3 regions of the Desulfosporosinus sp. Sb-LF genome follow, and region 1 is predicted to be linked to each of the others. Evidence: riboswitches for the same ligand, from Rfam matches in the RefSeq annotation. Region 1 holds a riboswitch; each other region holds the start of a gene.
What was found. Region 1 has a riboswitch for S-adenosylmethionine ahead of E4K68_RS05840 (methionine ABC transporter ATP-binding protein). Riboswitches for the same ligand answer to the same signal wherever they lie in the genome.
Positions count from the first base shown of each region.

Region 2: another riboswitch for S-adenosylmethionine. It lies ahead of E4K68_RS09265 (homocysteine biosynthesis protein); the one in region 1 lies ahead of E4K68_RS05840 (methionine ABC transporter ATP-binding protein).
Region 3: another riboswitch for S-adenosylmethionine. It lies ahead of E4K68_RS08720 (homocysteine synthase); the one in region 1 lies ahead of E4K68_RS05840 (methionine ABC transporter ATP-binding protein).

Region 1 covers NZ_SPQR01000003.1:252,584-259,394, reverse strand. Annotated here, with positions in the region: gene E4K68_RS05855 (PAS domain S-box protein) at 1-1,732, shown strand, start outside; gene E4K68_RS05850 (MetQ/NlpA family ABC transporter substrate-binding protein) at 1,869-2,720, opposite strand; gene E4K68_RS05845 (methionine ABC transporter permease) at 2,790-3,461, opposite strand; gene E4K68_RS05840 (methionine ABC transporter ATP-binding protein) at 3,469-4,494, opposite strand; SAM riboswitch class I at 4,584-4,682, opposite strand; gene E4K68_RS05835 (YerC/YecD family TrpR-related protein) at 4,853-5,164, shown strand; gene hisZ (ATP phosphoribosyltransferase regulatory subunit) at 5,185-6,336, shown strand; gene E4K68_RS05825 (6-phosphofructokinase) at 6,677-6,811, shown strand, end outside.
Region 2 covers NZ_SPQR01000005.1:228,819-235,629, reverse strand. Annotated here, with positions in the region: gene E4K68_RS09275 (ammonium transporter) at 1-234, shown strand, start outside; gene E4K68_RS09270 (P-II family nitrogen regulator) at 231-569, opposite strand; gene E4K68_RS21405 (hypothetical protein) at 945-1,070, opposite strand; SAM riboswitch class I at 1,512-1,642, shown strand; gene E4K68_RS09265 (homocysteine biosynthesis protein) at 1,827-3,023, shown strand; gene E4K68_RS09260 (NIL domain-containing protein) at 3,028-3,429, shown strand; gene E4K68_RS09255 (UPF0280 family protein) at 3,430-4,176, shown strand; gene E4K68_RS09250 (hypothetical protein) at 4,384-4,695, shown strand; gene E4K68_RS09245 (hypothetical protein) at 4,810-4,989, opposite strand; gene E4K68_RS09240 (hypothetical protein) at 5,297-6,811, shown strand, end outside.
Region 3 covers NZ_SPQR01000005.1:97,191-104,001, forward strand. Annotated here, with positions in the region: gene E4K68_RS08695 (radical SAM protein) at 1-10, opposite strand, end outside; gene E4K68_RS08700 (C4-dicarboxylate ABC transporter) at 413-1,612, shown strand; gene E4K68_RS08705 (selenium metabolism-associated LysR family transcriptional regulator) at 1,787-2,677, opposite strand; gene crcB (fluoride efflux transporter CrcB) at 2,900-3,274, shown strand; gene E4K68_RS08715 (DUF190 domain-containing protein) at 3,304-3,648, shown strand; SAM riboswitch class I at 3,787-3,893, shown strand; gene E4K68_RS08720 (homocysteine synthase) at 4,036-5,328, shown strand; gene metA (homoserine O-succinyltransferase) at 5,410-6,333, shown strand; gene cooS (anaerobic carbon-monoxide dehydrogenase catalytic subunit) at 6,471-6,811, opposite strand, start outside.

The sequences.
Region 1 (6,811 bases):
GCATCATGATGATATTCAGAGAATATATCATAAGGTTCATGACAAGGGTCATTATGAGTATAATTCTATTCATGTTAGAAAAGATGGAAGCTGTTTTCCAGTTCACATTGATAACTATGAATTAACCGTAAGTGATCGATGCTTACGGGTTGTTTCCATTTGGGATATTACTGAAAGTGAGCAGAAAGAAAATGAATTGCGTCGGTATCGAGAAAGTTTAGAGGAATTGGTCGAATTACGGACTGCAGAACTGCTAAGAACGAATGAGCAACTCCGAGATGAGATCATCCAAAGAGAAACTGCTGAAAATGAGTTAGCCATAGTTAATCAAGAACTGTCGAATACACTGGAAAGTATTAGTGATGGTTTTTTAGCCGTAAATCGCCAATGGATTATAACACATGCTAATAAGGCTATGGTTAAAGCAAACGAAGCTAATGGCTTTAATGGTAATTTAGTAGGGACTAATTTCTGGGATATTTATGATCAAGGCAATAAGCTGATAACAAACTCTTGTCTGAAAGTAATGAATGACGGGCAACCTACACGATTCGAATCAAATGAACCATTCATGGGATTCTGGCTTGAAATCAGTATTTATCCAACAGAGAATGGAATCTCAATTTTTTTCCGCGATATAGATGAAAGAAAAGAAATCGAAAAGGCGGTGGAAGAAGAGCATCTTCGCTTATATTCGTTATTTGATGGCTTTCCCGGTCTCATCTATGTACAAGAAGAAAATTATAAAATACGTTATGCTAACAGGAATTTTCAGACTAAGTTTGGCTCCTGGGAAGGACGATCTTGCTATGAAGTCATCGGAGGGTTGCTCTACCCGTGCATAGATTGCGAAACCCCCATGACTTTTAGGAATACTACATCTTTATGGAAAGAGGTAATGTTCGATAATCGTGTGTATGAGGTATATGCACAGCCCTACACTGATGTCGATGGCTCAAAGTTGATCTTCAAAGTGCTTATTGACATTACAGACAGAAAGAACGCTGATCGTGAATTAGCTCGCATGGAAAGACTTAATATGGTGGGAGAAATGGCAGCAGGTATTGCCCATGAGGTAAGGAATCCACTCACGACAGTTCGCGGTTTTCTACAATTGCTCGGCTCCAAGGACACTACCAAGAATAATCACAAATTTTATGAATTGATGATTCAAGAACTAGATCGGGCGAATGTAATTATCTCTGATTTTTTAAGTTTGGCTAGAGAAAAATCTACCGATTTCGGGTTAATAAATATCACGGAGATCGTCAGGAATTTATCCCCCTTGTTATCTGCGGATGCGATTAATCAAGACAAACGATTAAATCTAGAGCTGGAACCGGTCACAAACATTCAAGGAAATGCCAACGAAATACGACAACTACTTCTGAACTTAGCAAAAAATGGACTCGAAGCTATGCAGGGTGGTACGACACTTACGATTCAAGCCCATGAAGTAGGAAACCATATCATACTTAGAATTTGTGACCAAGGAGGGGGGGTTGATCCCGCGATACTCAAAAAATTAGGGACTCCTTTTTTAACAACGAAAGAACGTGGGACTGGGTTAGGAATCGCAATATGTCAGAGTATTGCCCTTCGCCAGAATGCTGTAATGAGTTTCGAATCAAGTCCTACAGGGACAACGGTTACCGTCGAGTTTGCAGGGGATAATGGTGAGAACTCTGAGATTAGCAATTCGAAACCATATACTCCGGGACTATGCTTATAATGTGTCTTAAAGTGATTTTACAGATACACTTGTTTTAGCATAGAGAAGAGAGATAGAAAGAGGACGAAATCCTTGAGCGGATTTCGTCCTCTTTAAAGTTACGAGGTGATTAAAATGTAAGTCAACCTACGTTTTTCTAGAATGCAGCAACGATTGACCCTTTGTATTTGTCTTCAATGAATTTCTTAACCTCAGGAGAGGTTAAGGCTTTCGCTAACTTTTGTAAAGCTGGGTCATTTATTTTGCTGTCTTTGACGACTAATATATTTGCATAAGGTGAGTCTTTGTCTTCAGTAAAGAGGGAATCCTTGAGTGGATTGAGTCCACCTTCCAGAGCGTAGTTTGTGTTGATCACTGCACCTGCAATTTTGGGATCTTGGATTACGCGAGGAAGCTGAGGGGCATCGATCGGGGTGATTTTGAGTTGCTTAGGGTTTCCTGTGATATCATTAACGGTTCCTTTGATCCCTACTCCGTCTTTCAATTGGATGAGACCGGCTTTGGCTAGTAAGGCTAAGGCACGACCGTTATTGGAAGGATCATTGGGAACAGCAAGAGTATCTCCAGTTTTTAAGTCGTCTAGTTTAGTGATTTTCTTAGAGTAGACACCCATTGGCTCGATGTGGACTTTGGCAATCGAGGCAAGCTTTAGGTTATGATCTTTGTTGAAAGAATCAAGGTAAGGTGTATGCTGGAAGAAGTTGGCATCGATATCTCCTGTATCCAAGTCTAAGTTAGGACGAACATAATCGGTGTAGCTCACGATTTTTAGGTCAATGCCTTCTTTAGCCAAGGCTGGTTTAATGTATTCTAAAATTTCCGCATGAGGAACTGGGGTAGCGCCCACTTTAAGGACGGTTTTAGCAGTTGTATCTGATGTAGCTTTTGAGGTGTTTGACGTACTGCCGCATCCGGTAAGGCCGAGAGAGAGAGAAGCCAAGATGACGAGTGATAATGCGAAATAACGATGGGTTTTGAATTTGAACATGTTTTTCTCCTCCTAATTGTTTAGTTTCTTTTTAGCGTTTAGGTACTATTTAATATCTATATTAATCATTTAATAATGAGAAAGCTTACGTGCGAGCGCATTACCCAGAGATTGTAAGCTCTGAACGATCACGACCAGAATGATGACGGTCACAATCATAATATCGGTCCGGAAACGGTTGTAGCCGTATTGAATGGCAAGGTCTCCTAACCCTCCCCCACCAACGGCACCAGCCATGGCAGTATAACCGATGACACTAATCGTCGTGATGGTAATGCCTAAGATCAAGGAAGCTTTTGCTTCAGGGAGAAGGACCTTTTGGATAATTTGTAGGGGTGATGCTCCCATGGATAAGGCAGCCTCGATCACGCCATAGGGGACTTCTTTGAGGGAACTTTCTACTACACGTGCCACGAAAGGGGCCGCTGAGATGACGAGAGGGACAATGGCTGCAGTGGTGCCAATAGACGTGCCGACGAGAGATCGAGTCAATGGGATGAAGGCCACTAACAAGATGATGAATGGAGCGGAACGTAATATATTAATAGCGGTTCCTAAGATCCGTTCTACCCAAGGGTTGGGTGCTATATGGCCGGTAGAGGTAACAACCAAGATGACACCTAAAGGGAGTCCTATAATGTAGGCGAGTATCGTTGAAACAATGACCATGTAGAGGGTTTCAGCGACCGCAGGAGAAACGAGTTGGGATAAATCACTCCAAAAAGAGGCTTGGAGAAGCATAGCTGGATCAAAGGGCACGTTGGATCACCTCCACTTTTAATTCGCGAGATGCTAAGTATTGATGTGCTTGTCCAAGCTGTTCGGGGTTTCCTTGTAGTTCTAAGGTTAGGGTGCCAAAAAGTGTGGATCTCAAATGGTCAATACTTCCATAAAGAATATTCGCTCTTACGTCGCAGGTTCGCAGTAAATCGGTGATAATCGGATCTGAGGCTCGTGACCCGAGGAATTGAATCCGGATGATTTCAGAGTCTTGGTGGGTTGAAAAGTCTCTTAGAAGGTCTGCCGGAAGTTCATTTGGGAAAACGGTTGCAATAAATTCTCGAGCGATATCAGACTGAGGTTGTATGAAGACAGACTCGACCGGGCCGTATTCAACGATTTGAGCTGCATGAATTACTGCAACGTCACTACATATTTCTTTGACCACTTTCATTTCATGAGTGATCATAACAATGGTCAAGCTTAGCTTTTGGTTAATATCGCGAAGAAGGTTTAGAATAGAAAGGGTGGTCTGTGGGTCAAGAGCAGATGTCGCTTCATCGCACAAGAGGACTTTAGGCTTTGTGGCAAGCGCCCGGGCAATGCCCACCCGCTGTTTCTGTCCACCACTTAATTGAGCAGGATAAGCAGTAGCTTTCTCTTCGAGGCCGACAAGGCGGAGTAATTCCTCGACACGCGCTGTGATTTCCTTCTTGGGTAGTTTGGCTATTTCCAAAGGAAAGGCAATATTTTCTGCTACAGTCCTTGATTGAAGGAGATAAAAGTGTTGGAATATCATCCCAATATTCTGACGAGCTTGACGGAGTGACTTACCGGAAAGTTTAGTCAGGTCTTGGCCAGCAACGACGATTTGACCGCTCGTGGGTTTTTCAAGTAGGTTCAAGCAGCGCACAAGTGTACTCTTTCCGGCACCACTTAGTCCAATAATGCCGTAGATGGCACCTTGTGGTATGTGTAGGGAAACATTGTCAAGGGCGATAACCGTTCCTGCACGGGATGAGTAAGTTTTCATGAGTTGTTTAATCTGGATCAAGGACGGTCCTCCTTTGTCTTAGGTCGCAACGTTCTAAACACAACAAAAAACTCCGCGAAGAAAACCCGCGGAGTGACCATTCGGTTTTCCTCTTATCTCTCAGATTTTTCTCTGCAGGATTTAGCACCGTGCTTAATGCCGGTTGCCGGGTTTCATCGGGCCAGTCCCTCCACCTCTCTGAATAAGAGTTCTATAAAGTTTTAAATGTGTTAAGCCAATTGCTAATCGATATTTGTATTCTAGCACAGGGAGTTAGAGTTTTGCAAGAGGAAAATTATACATTGAAAAAGCTTGACAATGGAGCTGTCCTTTAATAGATTAAAGGAAGAAAGCAATGCTGTCAGAGGAGGGTAATCCCATGTCTAGCGATGAGCGTCTACAGAATCCGTTAACGGATGCCTTATGCGAAGCCGTTTTATTGCTTAAAAGCAAAGAAGAGTGTTATCGGTTCTTTGAAGATATAGCAACGGTCGCAGAAATAAAGGCTTTGGCCCAGCGGCTAGAAGTTGCCAAGATGCTCCAAAGGAATGAGACTTATACGGCGATTGGGGAAGTAACAGGAGTAAGTACAGCTACGATTAGCCGTGTGAAGCGTTGTTTGAATTTTGGAGCCGACGGATATCAATTAATTTTACGACGTTTACAAGAACAAAGAATTGAAGAAAACTGACAAGAGAGAAGGTAATTATTGTGCTAAGAACGAATTTAGGACAACGTATTCCTGAGGGCATGCGTGATTTACTACCTGAGGAAATCGCTGTGCAAGAACGTTTAGAAGAAGAAATTCTTACGCTTTTTCGGCAGTGGTCTTATCAGAAGGTGTTGACTCCTACCCTTGAATTTACTGCCTGTGTCCAACCTGATGTTGAGCAAGTGGATTCGTTATATAAGTTCTTTGACCGTGAAGGGCGTATTTTAGCGTTGCGCCCAGAGCTGACCATCCCGATCGCGAGACTTGTCAGCACCCGAATGCGAGGCGGAGATTTTCCAATACGTCTATGCTATGGTGCTGATGTCTATCGAAATACCTCAGTTAGACATCGGGAGTTTCGCCAAGTCGGCGTAGAACTCGTCGGTTCCGACCAAGAACTAGCTGATGCAGAGGTGATCGCTCTCGCTGTAGAGGCGATTGCAGGTTTGGGTTTGAAAAACTATCAATTTAATCTCGGTCATATGGGGATCTTTTCGGGACTCATGCTGGAAGCAGGGGTCGATGAGGGGATACGAGCCGAGCTGGAAGATGCGTTGGCTCGTAAAGACATGGTTGGTGTGGAAAGTTGGGTAAGGCAAAGCGGGTTAAATGAACGAGTTCAGGAGCTATTGCTTCGTTTACCCCATTTTCACGGAGGAGAAGAAATCCTAGACGAAGTTCTCGAGTGGAGTGAGAGACCTGCTATTCGGGAAGCAGTCGAACGTTTAAGACGGATTTATGGGCATTTGAAAGAGTTTGGAGTTCAAGAGAATGTGTCTCTTGATTTAGGAATTCTGCGTGGTTTTTCCTATTATACTGGGGCGGTTTTTGAAGGGTATGTTCATGGAATGGGTTTCCCAGTGGTCGAGGGAGGGCGCTATGATGCATTATACGCCGATTTTGGCGTTCCGCAGCCGGCAACCGGGTTCGCAATACACCTTGGAAATCTTTTAGAACTTTTCCCACTTCCAGCCGTGAAGGGGGCTGATGTCTTGGTCTATGGTTCTAATGATGAGCAGATCATTCGCCGCTGTCAGGCCTTAAGGGCTGAGGGAAAACGGGTTGAAATGGCCTTAGGAACAATCGGAAACGATGAAGCCCAGAAAATAGCATCGCGGAAGAATATTGGTCAGTGTGATTATGTCGGGTAGACGGGGATTAAGACGAGGGGATATGACGATATTTGCGTTTATAACGCAAAGTCGCTTGGAAAAGCGCTGGAGAACACATGTGGGAAGGGCCAAAACGACGAGGAAGCGTGGACGGTTCTGTTGCTTCCTGCCACGTTTGGAGATGTCTTTGTCTTTCGGCGCTTTGAACATGTTTTATATTCGAAACTTCCTATGTTAGCATTGGATAGACGATCTAGGTGAGCGATTCTAGGAACGTTAGATAATTGAAGATTTCTCTAGAGTGGAGGTTGATAAAGTAATTTAATGGAATAGATATAAGGTTTTCATTTTCTACTAATACGAGAAAAGGAGTGGAAAAATGCGTAAACTTGCGGTTCTTACGGGTGGTGGGGATTGCCCTGGGCTTAATGCGGTGATTCGAGCGGTTGCAAAAAGTGCGCACCAATATGGTATTGAGGTGCTCGGAATTCGAGATGGTTTTCGTGGTGCGGTA
Region 2 (6,811 bases), on a different contig from region 1:
GGTAAAAATGGTTTAATGAATGGTGGAGGAATTGAACCAGTCTTAATCCAACTCCTAGCAGTGGCTGTTACCTATTTATTTACTGGGATTATGACGTTGCTAGTATTAAAGGGCATAGCAATATTTACTCCTCTTCGGGCAACCGATGATGAGCAAGTCAACGGATTAGATTTAACACAGCATCGAGAAAATGCTTATCCCGATTTTGAATTTAGTGAGGGAGTTTCCATTTAAATCGCATCGTCGCCGTGTTCGCCTGTTCGAATACGGATCGTATCCGCTACATCAAAGACAAAAATTTTACCATCCCCAAATTCCCCCGTTTTAGAGGTATTAACAATCGTGGCGATGACTTCATCGGCTTTTTTAGTAGGAATGACAACCTCGAGTTTTATCTTGGGCAAAAGTTTCGATACGATTTCTTGACCACGGTAAATTTGAGTGTGACCTTTCTGTTTTCCGAAACCCATAACATTAGAGATCGTCATCCCGTTTACTCCAATATTCGACAGAGCGTCCTTTACATCATTCAGTTTCTCTGGCCTAATAATAGCTTCAATTTTTTTCATGGTTACCACCTTTAAGTTTATTACTTGAGTGTTAATTGCTAACAAGTTACAATTAACAAATGAAAAAACATTTAGTGAAATTGACACCTTTTCATCCTCTTAGAATAATAGGCGCGTCTTGAATTAAGTATAATTATAGTCATTATACCAGAAAGTTTCCTTCTATAGAATCCTTTCAAACGAAAAGCCGGGCTTATGCCCGGCTTTGAGGTGTTTTCTTCTTGAAGGGGGAATTTTTCCCTCTGTCTGGTTTTCCTGTCTGTGCTTTATCGGTCGTTCTATTTGACATTTAAAATACCTCCTTTGAAGCCTTAAACTAGGTTTCCCTATGCCGAGATATTAATGCACTAAGAAAAGGGATTGTCGTTGTTTAGTCTATCCTTTGTATGTTGTTTCCTTATCTCGACCATAGTCCGTTCGTCCGTCTTGGTCAGCCTGATGATTACATGGCATTACTTCACGTTTAGGAAATGGTCGTTTACTCGGTTCGCGTGGCTCCAATGGTATCCCTCCCTTTAAATGTTGCAACACATTTAGAATACCCTTAAATGTAAAAGGTTATGATTTCTTCGTTTAAAAAGAAAGAAACCCCCGCGTCCGGAGGTTTAATTTTTGCGCTAATGTCTATAATTTCTTTTAGATAACTTGTACAATACAAATTTAGCACGAAATGAGAAGAGATTCAATGCCCACTTTTTGGGATATAATGAATCTTCAATTTCCACAAATTTTCAGTTGAAGGTTCACGTAAGTGAACAATATTAGTGGGAATAGTGTGAAAACATTGGTGATAAAAGAGTGAAACTTAAATTAAATAAGGTCAAGCAATGATTTAAGCATTAATAACTTGGTTAGTAGTTTATCTGTATTAATATACGCAAATTTGTATTGACATGATATAATACAAATGTTAGACTCAGCGTATGAATTGAATAAGGTATACTCTTATCCGGAGTGGTGGAGGGACTAGCCCAATGAAACCCGGCAACCCGCTTTGTATGTTGTAATATTTATGGCTTGCGCAAAGCATGGTGCTAATTCTTGCAGAAGAGGATTCTTCTGGCAGATGAGAGGAGTGTCGATGATGTAATTTAAGACCTCTTCTATCTTGGAAGGGGTCTTTTTCTATTATCAAACTCAATATCAATCGACAAACAACAATTTCGGTGGGTCCCTTCTCGCTGTCCTTGGCTACAGGGACACTTGGCCTTCTCACGGCTAACGCATAAAGGTAACAAATCTGGAGGTGGAGATAACATGGGTGTTGAAAAGACGTACTCGGAGATCAATGCCAAGATTAAAGCAGGTCATGCCGTTGTTGTGACGGCAGAAGAACTGATCGCTCTGGTAGAGGAAAAAGGTCTCTCCAAAGCAGCTCAAGAAGTAGATGTGGTAACGACTGGAACCTTTGCACCAATGTGTTCGTCGGGTGCCTTTCTAAGTTTTGGACATACGACGCCCCGTATGAAGATGCAGAAAGTTTGGCTGAATGGAGTCTCAGCTTATGCGGGTATAGCAGCTGTTGATGCATATATTGGTGCGGCTGAAATACAGGAAGATGACCCGTTAAACAGTAACTATCCTGGCGAATTTCGCTATGGCGGGGGGCATGTTATCCAAGATCTCGTCGCCCGTAAACCCGTCAAACTAAAAGCAGTGGCTTATGGAACAGACTGTTACCCGCGCCGAAATCTAGAAACCACTATTTCATTGGATGATATTAATGAAGCGATTCTTTTTAATCCCCGGAACGCCTATCAGAATTACAACTGTGCGGTGAACCTGACTGATCGGGTAATTTATACTTATATGGGCATGCTTAAACCTCATATGGAAAATGCCAACTTTTCAACATCGGGTGAGCTGAGCCCACTTTTGAAGGATCCTCATTTCAAGACAATTGGAGTGGGCACGAAGATTTTCCTCGGGGGCGGAGTCGGGTATGTCGCTTGGAACGGCACACAACATTTTCCGTCGATGATCGATGTCGATGGCAAGGAACTTGGCAGTTCAGGAGGAACCCTCGCTGTCACGGGGGATTTGAAGCAGATGAGCCCAAGGTGGCTGGTAGGTACTAGTTATCTGGGATATGGCGCAACACTCAGTGTTGGGATTGGAGTTCCCATTCCTATTCTCAATGAAGAAATCGCCAGGTATGCAGCTAAGAGAGATGACGAATTATTCGCCCCTGTTGTCGATTATGGCGCAGCGTATCCTTCGTTTACACCAGGCAACCTAGGGTATGTCAGTTACGCAGAACTCAAAAGTGGCAAGATTCGGGTGAATGGCAAGGAGATCACCACGGCGCCCTTGTCAAGTATGCCCCGAGCCCGGGAGATCGCCTCAACGTTAAAGGACTGGATTCAAAAAGGTGAATTTTTATTGACCGAACCCGTTAAAACCCTCCCCTCACCCTCTGATGGCATCGTAGCCCACAGTATAAAGGAGGCCTGATTCAATGTCGCCGAAGAGAATTGTTTTGCGTTTTGGGACAGATATCTCGGTGAAACCGATTGTATATCGTTTGGTTAAAGACTACGATTTGGTGGTTAATATTGTGAAAGCAGACGTTAACCCTCAAAAAGAAGGAACGATGATTTTGGAGGTCACTGGAGATCAAAGTGAAGAAGGACTAAACTATTTGCGTAATCTGGGGGTCTCCGTACAGGATCTCAAACAAGAAATTGTGCGAAATGAAGAAAAGTGTGTCATGTGCGGTGCATGCACTGGGCTTTGCCCGACCGGAGCCTTATATATGGAACGCCCATCTATGGAAGTCCGCTTTGATGGAGACCAATGCATTGTTTGTCGCCTTTGTACGAAAGTTTGCCCGATGCGGGCCATGGAGGTTCATTTGTAATTGGATTTTACGGAACGTATTTACCGGCAACAGCATCGCCAGGCGGATCTGGTGCATTTTCAACTGGCAGTGCAAGAAACTGACCTGGACATCGGGGTTCGCAAAGACCGGTTTTCAGCTCAACTTGTGAAGTGGGTAGAAGAGACGATTCAGGCCTGCCGAAGGCCTCTTGAAGACTATGTTCAGAGGGATCCCGGTTTCCTGAACGCTCTAATCCCATACTCTGTTTTGCCAGATGCTCCTTTAATGGTTCAAACTATGGCGGAAGCCGGGCGACTTGCAGGTGTGGGACCGATGGCTGCGGTTGCAGGGGCCGTGGCAGAGTGGGTCGGGAAAGCGATTGCCAAACGCTCCAAGGACGTGATTGTGGAAAACGGTGGGGATATCTTCTTGCGTACGAGTTGTATTCGTAAAGTCGGGATTTTTGCAGGAAATTCGCCCCTGTCTAATCGGGTGGCTCTTGAGATCCGGCCGGATCAAACCCCGCTGGGAATTTGTACTTCGTCTGGAAAAGTGGGTCATTCGTTGAGCTTTGGCTTAGCCGACGCTGTTGTTGTACTGTCCCCCTCGGTCGCTTTGGCAGATGCGGTAGCAACGGCATGTGGGAACCTTGTTCAGACAATGGATGATTTAGAACGAGCCCTTGAATTTGCCTCGGAAATCAAGGGGATAACGGGTGTATTGATCATTAACGACGATCGGTTGGCTGTTCGAGGAAATGTAAAATTAACTCCAATGACTTCATAAGCATAATGATAAATTGTTGCATTTATCCGAAAGCAAAACAAGAGCCTTCCACTACTTTCACGCATGAAAGTGGTGGAAGGCTCTTGACGTTTTAAAGCATTAGTAGGTGAAATAGAGTTAACTTGAAAGCCAAAGAACCTTTCAAAGCCTTAGGAATATAATGGAATATATTCAACGGGAGAAGCTGGATTAATAGAGGTGAAGGCTGTGGATGGGCTTGCTTTGGTTTTTCTCTTAGCCGTTGTGGTAGAGAAATTGGTTGACATTTTTAAAGATGTTATTTATTCTATTCCCTTTTTGCCAGATAAGTTTAGGCCTTTGACGTTAGAAGTACTGAGTTTAGCATGTGGTTTACTCTTTGCCTTTCAGGCAAATATTGACGCATTTATGCTATTAAATGTTAAAATCATGAACCCTATGATTGGTGTAGCGATAACAGGGCTTGTGATTGGAAAGGGAGCAAACTTTGCTCATGACTTTTTCCATTCGTTTAGTAAGGACAAAAATCTTTCGAGTTAACACTAAGGCTTTTAACTTGAAGTGTGTAAAAGGGCAATTAGCAAGGAACGACAGATCCGTGGCTTCGAATAGCAAGAAGTCGCGGATTTTGTCGTTTTAGGCAAATGATTCTTCTTATGTCTTTTCAAGCCACTTTGGATCATGACCCAAGGCCAAAGCTAAAGGTAACATCAAGGGGACATGAACAATACAATACCATCTTTTAACCTGGAAGGTACTATCGACGCCCAGCAAGAGGAAAACTTCGCAAGCATCTAACTCGTTACAATGTGCTAAATTCAGATGCTCTTTCAAATGGCACTCCATCGCCAAGAACAAAAGCTGTTAATTAGAAAATAATTAGCAGCTTTTGTTATATGGAATGGAAATTTGTAACAATTGGCGGACAAGAAAAATACAATAAAGTAACCCGGGATTATGGGGGCACTGTCCGTATGCGTGTTTAACGAGAGGTTTTTTTGAAGCACTACAGTTGCAGGCGTTAGACCGCAATAACAATCATTAGCGATGACTGTGTCATACAGAACCTCCATACAGCTGTAGTCAAGGAGTTTAAACCAACTATTGTAAATTTATTACAAATAATTAAGGAGGGGAGTCAATGTCTTGCTCATCAACAAAGAAATTCAAAGTGCGAGTGCAGTCTTTAGGTTATAAATGGAATAAATGGAATAAATGGCATAAATGGCATAAGCGTGATGAAGATCATAAACGTCGTCATAAACATCATAAACATCATAAACATCATAAACGTCATGAATGCCATGAACGTCATGAATGCCATGAACGTCATGAATGCCATGAACGTCATGAATGCCATGAACGTCATGAATGCCATGAATGCCATGAATGCCATGAATGCCACGAATGCCGTGAATGCCGTGAATGCCGTGAATGCCACGAATGCTGTGGATGCCATAAATGCCATAAATGTTGTAAATGTTGTAAATGCTGTAGGGGAGCAACAGGAGCCACAGGAGCAACAGGAGCCACAGGAGCAACAGGAGCAACAGGAGCCACAGGAGCAACAGGAGCAACAGGAGCAACAGGAGCCACAGGAGCAACAGGAGCAACAGGAGCAACAGGAGCAACAGGAGCAACAGGAGCAACAGGAGCAACAGGAGCCACAGGAGCAACAGGAGCCACAGGAGCAACAGGAGCAACAGGAGCAACAGGAGCAACAGGAGCCACAGGAGCAACAGGAGCAACAGGAGCCACAGGAGCAACAGGAGCCACAGGAGCAACAGGAGCCACGGGTGCGAAAGGTGCAACAGGGGCAACAGGGGCAACAGGGGCAACAGGAGCCACAGGCGCAACAGGCGCAACAGGGGCAACAGGGGCAACCGGGGCAACTGGCGCAAAAGGGGCAACAGGAGCAACAGGAGCAACAGGTGCCACAGGAGCAACAGGAGCCACAGGAGCAACAGGAGCAACAGGAGCAACAGGAGCAACAGGAGCAACAGGTGCCACAGGAGCAACAGGAGCCACAGGAGCAACAGGAGCCACAGGAGCAACTGGAGCTACGGGAGCCACAGGAGCGAAAGGTGCCACAGGAGCCACAGGTGCGACAGGAGCCACAGGTGCGACAGGAGCCACAGGAGCAACTGGAGCTACGGGAGCCACAGGAGCGACAGGAGCAACAGGAGCAACTGGAGCTACGGGAGCCACAGGAGCGACAGGAGCAACAGGAGCAATAGGAGCAACAGGAGCAACAGGAGCCACAGGAGCGAAAGGTGCCACAGGAGCAACGGGAGCAACAGGAGCAACAGGAGCAACAGGAGCAACAGGAGCAACAGGAGCGAAAGGTGCCACAGGAGCGACAGGAGCAACCGGAGTCACAGGAGCAACTGGTGCAACAGGAGCAACCGGAGCAACCGGAGCAACAGGAGCCACAGGAGCAACAGGAGCCACAGGAGCAACTGGAGCCACAGGAGCCACAGGAGCGAAAGGTGCCACAGGAGCGACAGGAGCGACAGGAGCCACAGGAGCAACAGGAGCCACAGGAGCAACTGGAGCCACAGGAGCAACCGGAGCAACCGGAGTCACAGGTGCAGCAGGAGTAACCGGAGCTACAGGAGCTACCGGTGCAGCAGGGGTAACCGGAGCCACAGGTGCA
Region 3 (6,811 bases), on a different contig from region 1:
CATCTTTCATTCCTGTACCTCTCCTCTCGACTCTTAATTAATTGTTACACCTACATCTGAGAATATATAAATGCAGCATTTCTTACCTCAAAAGCCTTTAAGAACGCTTTTGCATTCTCAATAAAAAATCACGCCCTTCTAAAAATTATATCTGCTACATCACTGTCATTTGTATGTTATAAACACAGGTCTTTCATCTTCAAATCAAAAGTAGCCGATACTTTCCGTATATATCATACTATTCGTTTATTGTCGACAGGTCAACAAGGGGCATCTCTATTTTCTCTATACTTTGTATTCGAAATCTGAATTGCTCGACCTAAACTGACACAGTATAGTTAAGGCATTAAAGGATTCGTACTCTTATCTCACTCATTACGTACGAGATACCTATAAATTGGAGGAATAATCCATGTTAGCATCCCCAGCAACCCTATCACTTCCGCAAATCAGTCAACGCCCTTCTATTGCACGTCAGTTTGGCACTAATTGGTTCACCGTCGTCATGGGAATTGGCATTGTTGCCGCCCTAACCTATACTTCGCCCATTCCCTTACCTGGGCAGCACTCAATAGGCATAGGTTTTTTCCTTTTAACTAACATAGCCTTTGCAACAGCTCTTGGCTTATGGTTGTGGCGTTGGATCCGCCACACTGACGAAGCTCTAAGGGATTTTTCTGATCCGAACAAGATTCTTTTTTATGGTGCCTTGGCGATGGGCATCAATGTGATTGGGAATGACTACCTTGTGATCGGGACACATCTCTTTACTCCAACAACCGCCATCTTGATCAGTAAAAGCATCTGGCTTTGTGGTGTCGTTATTTCCCTGTTTACCATCGTTACAGTACCCTATTTGCTCTTTGTTTCCCACCAAGTCTCCCTTGATGAAACCCATGCTAGCTGGCTTATTCCAGTGGTCCCCCCCATCGTGGCCGCAGCCACCGGTGCTAATCTCATCCCCTATTGGAATTCCTTAACTTGGCAGTTTTCCTTTTCCATCCTCATTTTGGCTATGTTCGGCATGACCTTTTTCCTATTTATAATGATCAGTAGTCTATATTATTCTAGGCTTGTTTATGGAGGTAAAATCGCTGGAGGGTTTGCCCCGAGCGTTTGGATCGAAATCGGACCCATTGGAATGACCATGACTATTTTTAGCACCCTTCCCCTTGTCACTCAGCCCATCTTTGGTGCATGGAACTCCGGATTTCACGCGCTAGGTATCATCTTCGCCGTTTCCATGTGGGGAGTGGGTATCTGGTGGATCATCATTGCCAGCCTTTACTCTCTGCTGCATCTTACCGACAAAAAGAGCAAAATCCCCTACAGCCTTGGCTGGTGGGGTTACGTCTTCCCACTCGGTAGTTTTACCACTGGGACCTACGCCTTGAACCATCTCATAGGGCATTCATTCTTTGCCATCGCCGGATTGATACAGTTTGTTGTTTTGGCAGGGCTCTTTAGCCTTGTCTTTACCAAAACTATGATTGGCGTGTGTGATGGTTCATTACTGCATTGGCGATCTCCACGTCTACATCTGGTTTCACAAAAAGCTGATGACAGACGTTTGGGCAACTCGGCACATGGTAATCCATTCACGGTTGGATGAATCAGAAAAACCTTACAGTCTCAATAACATCGTTTTATGATACAAATGGCAAAAGAGCCGATTCTCCACGAAGGGTAATCAGTTCTTTTGCCATTTATTCCGTTTAAGTATTCATTCACTTTTCAAGACGCAAGCCATTTTCAACTAGCCACCCGCCATATGACTGATTCTAAACTAAGTAAGTAAGTCATGAGAGAAAAGTTGCTCCGTGAAAACTTCCATTGCCTTGGACATTTCATGATTCTTGGGGTTGATTAACGAGAAAGAACGTGTTAATCGCTTACCCTGTATCTTGATCTCCGTCAGTTCTTGCGCGTTCAATTCTTTGCGTACGATCCAAGATGAAACAAGGGCAATCCCCAGACCGGCCATGACGGCCTGCTTTACGGCCTGACCACTGCCAAAGATATAAGTTTTTTTGACGTTGATTCCCCAATCTTTGATAAGCTTGTCGCTGAAGGCGCGAGTCCCAGAACCGCCTTCTCTGAGAATCCATACTTGGTCCTGAAGATGCTCTGCTGTAACGACAGGAAGTCTAGCCAAGGCATGTTGGTTAGGCACCACTAAAATAATCTCATCCTCCATAATGGGGCGGATATCAAGGTCCGAATAATTAACCTCCCCTTCCACCAAGGCAAGGTCCAAGTGGTTTGCCCGAACTGCTTGGATCATCTCTTCGGTATTAGCGATGGATGCTTCAATGTCCACATTCGGAAATTGAGCCGCAAACTCAGCTAAGACAAAGGGTAATATATACTCCCCAATAGTATAGCTTGCCCCGACTTTTAGGGCCCCTGTAACGACATTTGTCAGCTGGTCGATTTCCTGTTTGGCCTTATCATGCAAATGCAATATCTGCTTGGCATATCCGTAAAAAATCTCACCCGATTGAGTGAGTTCCAGGTGTTTTGGCGAACGATTAATGAGTTTTGTGCCAAGTTCATTTTCTAAATTACGAATTTGCAAACTAACACTAGGCTGGGACAAATAAAGTTCTTCTGCAGCACGAGAGAAATTCTTATGCTCGACTACAGTCACAAAGATTTTCAAGGGATCAGCGATCATACAATACACCTCAAATTTATGAGCTTACAATAGATTAAGATCAAAGAAAAACTATACCACCGATTTTAAGATTTCACAAATTACATTAAGTGAATTATGCAAATACCCAATTGAACATATACCTACTTGTTGTGTCCATTCATCGTATGTATTATGATAAGAAAATCAAGACTTTTCCATTTTTAAAGATACTGGGAAATTTCCAGATAAAGGGGTAACGTGATGCAAAACGTAATTGTCATTGCCCTTGGCGGCGCGCTTGGAGCCCTGTCTCGTTATGGACTCGGGGTGTGGATTTCGAATAAGTGGAACCAAGGATTCCCCTTACACACATTTCTGATCAATATAAGCGGCGCCTTTCTCTTAGGGTTCTTAAATATCTTATTCATTGAACGATTAACCATCAGCCCCCTTTGGCGCCTGGGAATCGGTGTCGGTTTCTTAGGGGCTTATACGACGTTTTCTACATTCGGTTTTGAAGTGATTTCCTTACTGGAAGGTGGGAGTTTCTTTACGGCAGGTTTATACACCATACTTAGCGTTATCGTAGGGTTCACCGGCGTGGCCTTTGGCGTAGGTTTAGCTCGATTACTCTAAGAAATCAAATTCTAAAGGAGGACGAGTGTATGGTCGGCAAGGCAAAGTTACTTAAAGTCTACGTTGGCGAAAACGAACGACACAAAAACAAGCCACTATACCAATATTTAGTTCATTGGCTAAAAGAACAAGGGATCATCGGTGTCACCGTCTTGAGGGGAATTGAGGGCTATGGCGAAGATAAAATTTTGCGTTCTGCCCGACTATTAGAGTTGTCCTCAGACTTACCCATCATTTTGGAGATTGTCGATACAGAAGAAAAAATTAATTCTATCGTACCAGAAGTATCTAAGCTGGTCCCCAAAGGATTGGTGTACACGGTTAACATCGAAGTTCATAAAGGAAGCTCTCTCGATGGAATTACTCCCTCTTAAATTTAGCTAAACGACCCAGAGATATGCGCTATTCGATCGCGGGACTTAGAACCAAGAAGTTCAAATATCGAGCTTGACTTAGGCCCCGATTTGTTTTATAGTGACTATATTCCAACTAGCAAAATTGAATATTTATTTCTCTTATCAAGAGTGGCGGAGGGACTGGCCCAATGATGCCCGGCAACCGATAGCGAAAGCTATATGGTGCTAATTCCAACAGAACCGTAGGTTCTGAGAGATGAGAGTAGCGCGTTAAATAACATAACGGCCACTTCTCTTGAAGTAGCCGTTTTTCATTTATCTAAAACCCGCATAATTGCACTCTCCCCCTCCAAAACTTAACATTGGATGGGTACCCAAGGTAAACTTTATTTAGGAGGAATTATCATGACTGAAGAACGTCAACTAGGTTTCGAAACTATTTCCTTACATGGAGGTCAAAGCCCTGATTCCGCAACCAATTCCCGTGCCGTCCCAATCTACCAGACGTCCTCCTTTGTATTCAACGACACCGACCATGCCGCCAATCTATTTGCCCTAAAAGAGCCTGGCAATATTTATAGCCGGATCATGAATCCCACACAAGACGTCTTTGAACAACGCATAGCACTTCTTGAAGGGGGCGTCGGAGCACTCGCTACCGCGTCAGGGCAAGCTGCTATCACGTATGCTATTTTAAACATCGCTCAGGCTGGGGACGAAATTGTCGCCTCGAGCTCCCTTTATGGCGGCACGTACACTTTGTTCGCCTATACATTTGCAAAGCTCGGCATCAAAGTTCACTTTGTCGATGGCGACAAACCTGAAGAATTCCGATCCAAAATCACGGACAAAACAAAAGCCCTGTATACCGAAACCATCGGGAATCCTCAAATTAATGTTGCCGATCTCGAGGAAATTGCCCGTATCGCTCACGAAAACGGACTCCCTCTCATAGTAGACAATACATTTGCGTCACCCTACTTATGTCGACCTATTGAACACGGAGCCGATGTTGTCGTTCATTCTGCCACTAAATTCATTGGTGGGCATGGTACTTCTATCGGCGGGATCATTATTGATTCTGGAAAGTTCGACTGGAGCAATGGCAAATTCCCAGAACTCAGCCAACCTGATCCCAGCTACCATGGCATTGTCTATACTGAAGCCTGCGGCAATGCTTCCTATATCACCAAAGCAAGAGTATCCCTCCTACGCGATACTGGGGCAGCACTCTCCCCGTTCAATTCTTTCTTGTTTTTGCAAGGGTTAGAAACGCTTCCCTTACGCATGGAACGCCATATCGAAAACGCCCAAAAGGTAGCAGAATTTCTCGACCAGCATGAGTTCGTCACTTGGGTTAACTATCCGGGCCTAGCAAAGAGCTCGTATCATACACTAGCTAAAAAGTACCTACCTAGAGGTGCGGGCGCAATCTTTACCTTTGGTGTCAAAGGCGGACTTATTGAAGGAGAAAAGTTCATTAACAGTCTAAAGTTATTTTCTCACCTGGCGAATGTCGGGGATGCTAAATCCCTCGTCATACATCCTTCAAGCACAACCCATCAACAGCTAAATGAAGAATCTCAGCGCGCTGCAGGTATATCGCCCGATATGATCCGCCTCTCCATAGGCTTAGAATCGATCAACGATCTTCTATATGATTTGGATCAAGCCCTACTGGCCAGTCAGAAAAGCTAAAAAACCAGAGGCAATATGTGATGTATGAAAATGGTGTCGAGAAAGTGCTTGCAACGTGCATCGACAAAAGGGGGGTTATTCATGCCAATTAAAATTCCTGAACATTTACCCGCTATGGAAATACTAAGTCAAGAAAACATCTTTGTAATGGGAGAAGAGCGCGCCTTTCACCAGGATATACGTCCTTTGAAAATCGTGATCCTCAATCTAATGCCGCGCAAAGAAACAACCGAAACACAGCTTTTGCGACTGCTAGGAAACTCTCCCTTGCAAGTCGACATTGTGCTCTTGCATATTGAAAGCCATCTTTCTAAAAATACGGCCCAGGAACACATGGATTCCTTCTATAAAAGTTTTGATGACATTAAGGGCCAAAAGTTTGACGGGATGATTATCACTGGGGCACCCGTAGAACACCTAGACTTCGAGGGAATCACCTATTGGAAAGAATTTCAGGCCATCATGGACTGGACAAAAACTCATGTAACCTCTACTTTACACATCTGTTGGGGTGCTCAAGCTGGGCTATATCATCATTACGGCATCCCCAAATATCCTCTCGCTGAAAAAATGTTCGGTATTTTTAAACACGATGTGAATAAACGAGGCTTAAACGGCATGCAACTCCTCCGTGGTTTTGACGATGAATTCTATGTCCCCCACTCACGTCATACAGAAATTAAGCGCCGCGACCTTGATAAGCACTCTGAATTAGAGATTTTATCGGAGTCTGACGAGGCAGGAATTTACATTGTGGTGTCTAAAGACGGCCGTCAAGTATTCGTAACAGGGCATTCAGAATATGATACCTTAACCTTAAAAGAGGAATATGACCGAGACATTGCCAAAGGGCTTTTTATTGCTCTTCCGAAAGACTATTTTCCGAACAATGACCCCACTCAAACCCCTATCCACAAGTGGCGTTCTCATACTAACCTACTCTTTCAAAACTGGTTGAATTACTACGTCTATCAAGAGACTCCCTACGACTTAGGCGGCCGTTAAAAGTGAAGCAAGGATAAAGCAAGGGGACGGTTCTCTTGCTTCCCTGAAAACATCGCAATGCCGAGCACAGCGCCAAAAAAGGTGGATAGATTGCTAATAATCTATCCACCTTTTTTATGGCTAATCAACTCGAAGTATCAGCTGAGTCCTAAGCCCTTCCTTTTGAGCATGATATGGGCTTCAATATCATTAGCAACTTGAACAGGATCATCGCCGAGTGCGACCTTCCCGCCAGTCAATCCTTCCACATCTTGAGTTAATAGCTTGACCAGTTGAGGCGCACCAGTTACAAAGGGGGTCGGAGATAAATGAGTGTATGCTCCATAAGCTACAGCGAAAACTCCATCGATCGTGGCCTTTTGCTCCATCCATTCGGGTGCGGTTACAGCAATCGGCAATTGAGGAATATCCACATCCAGATGATCCGCCAAGGCTGTTACGAGCATGGAGATTCTGCCAGTATCCGTACATGTGCCAA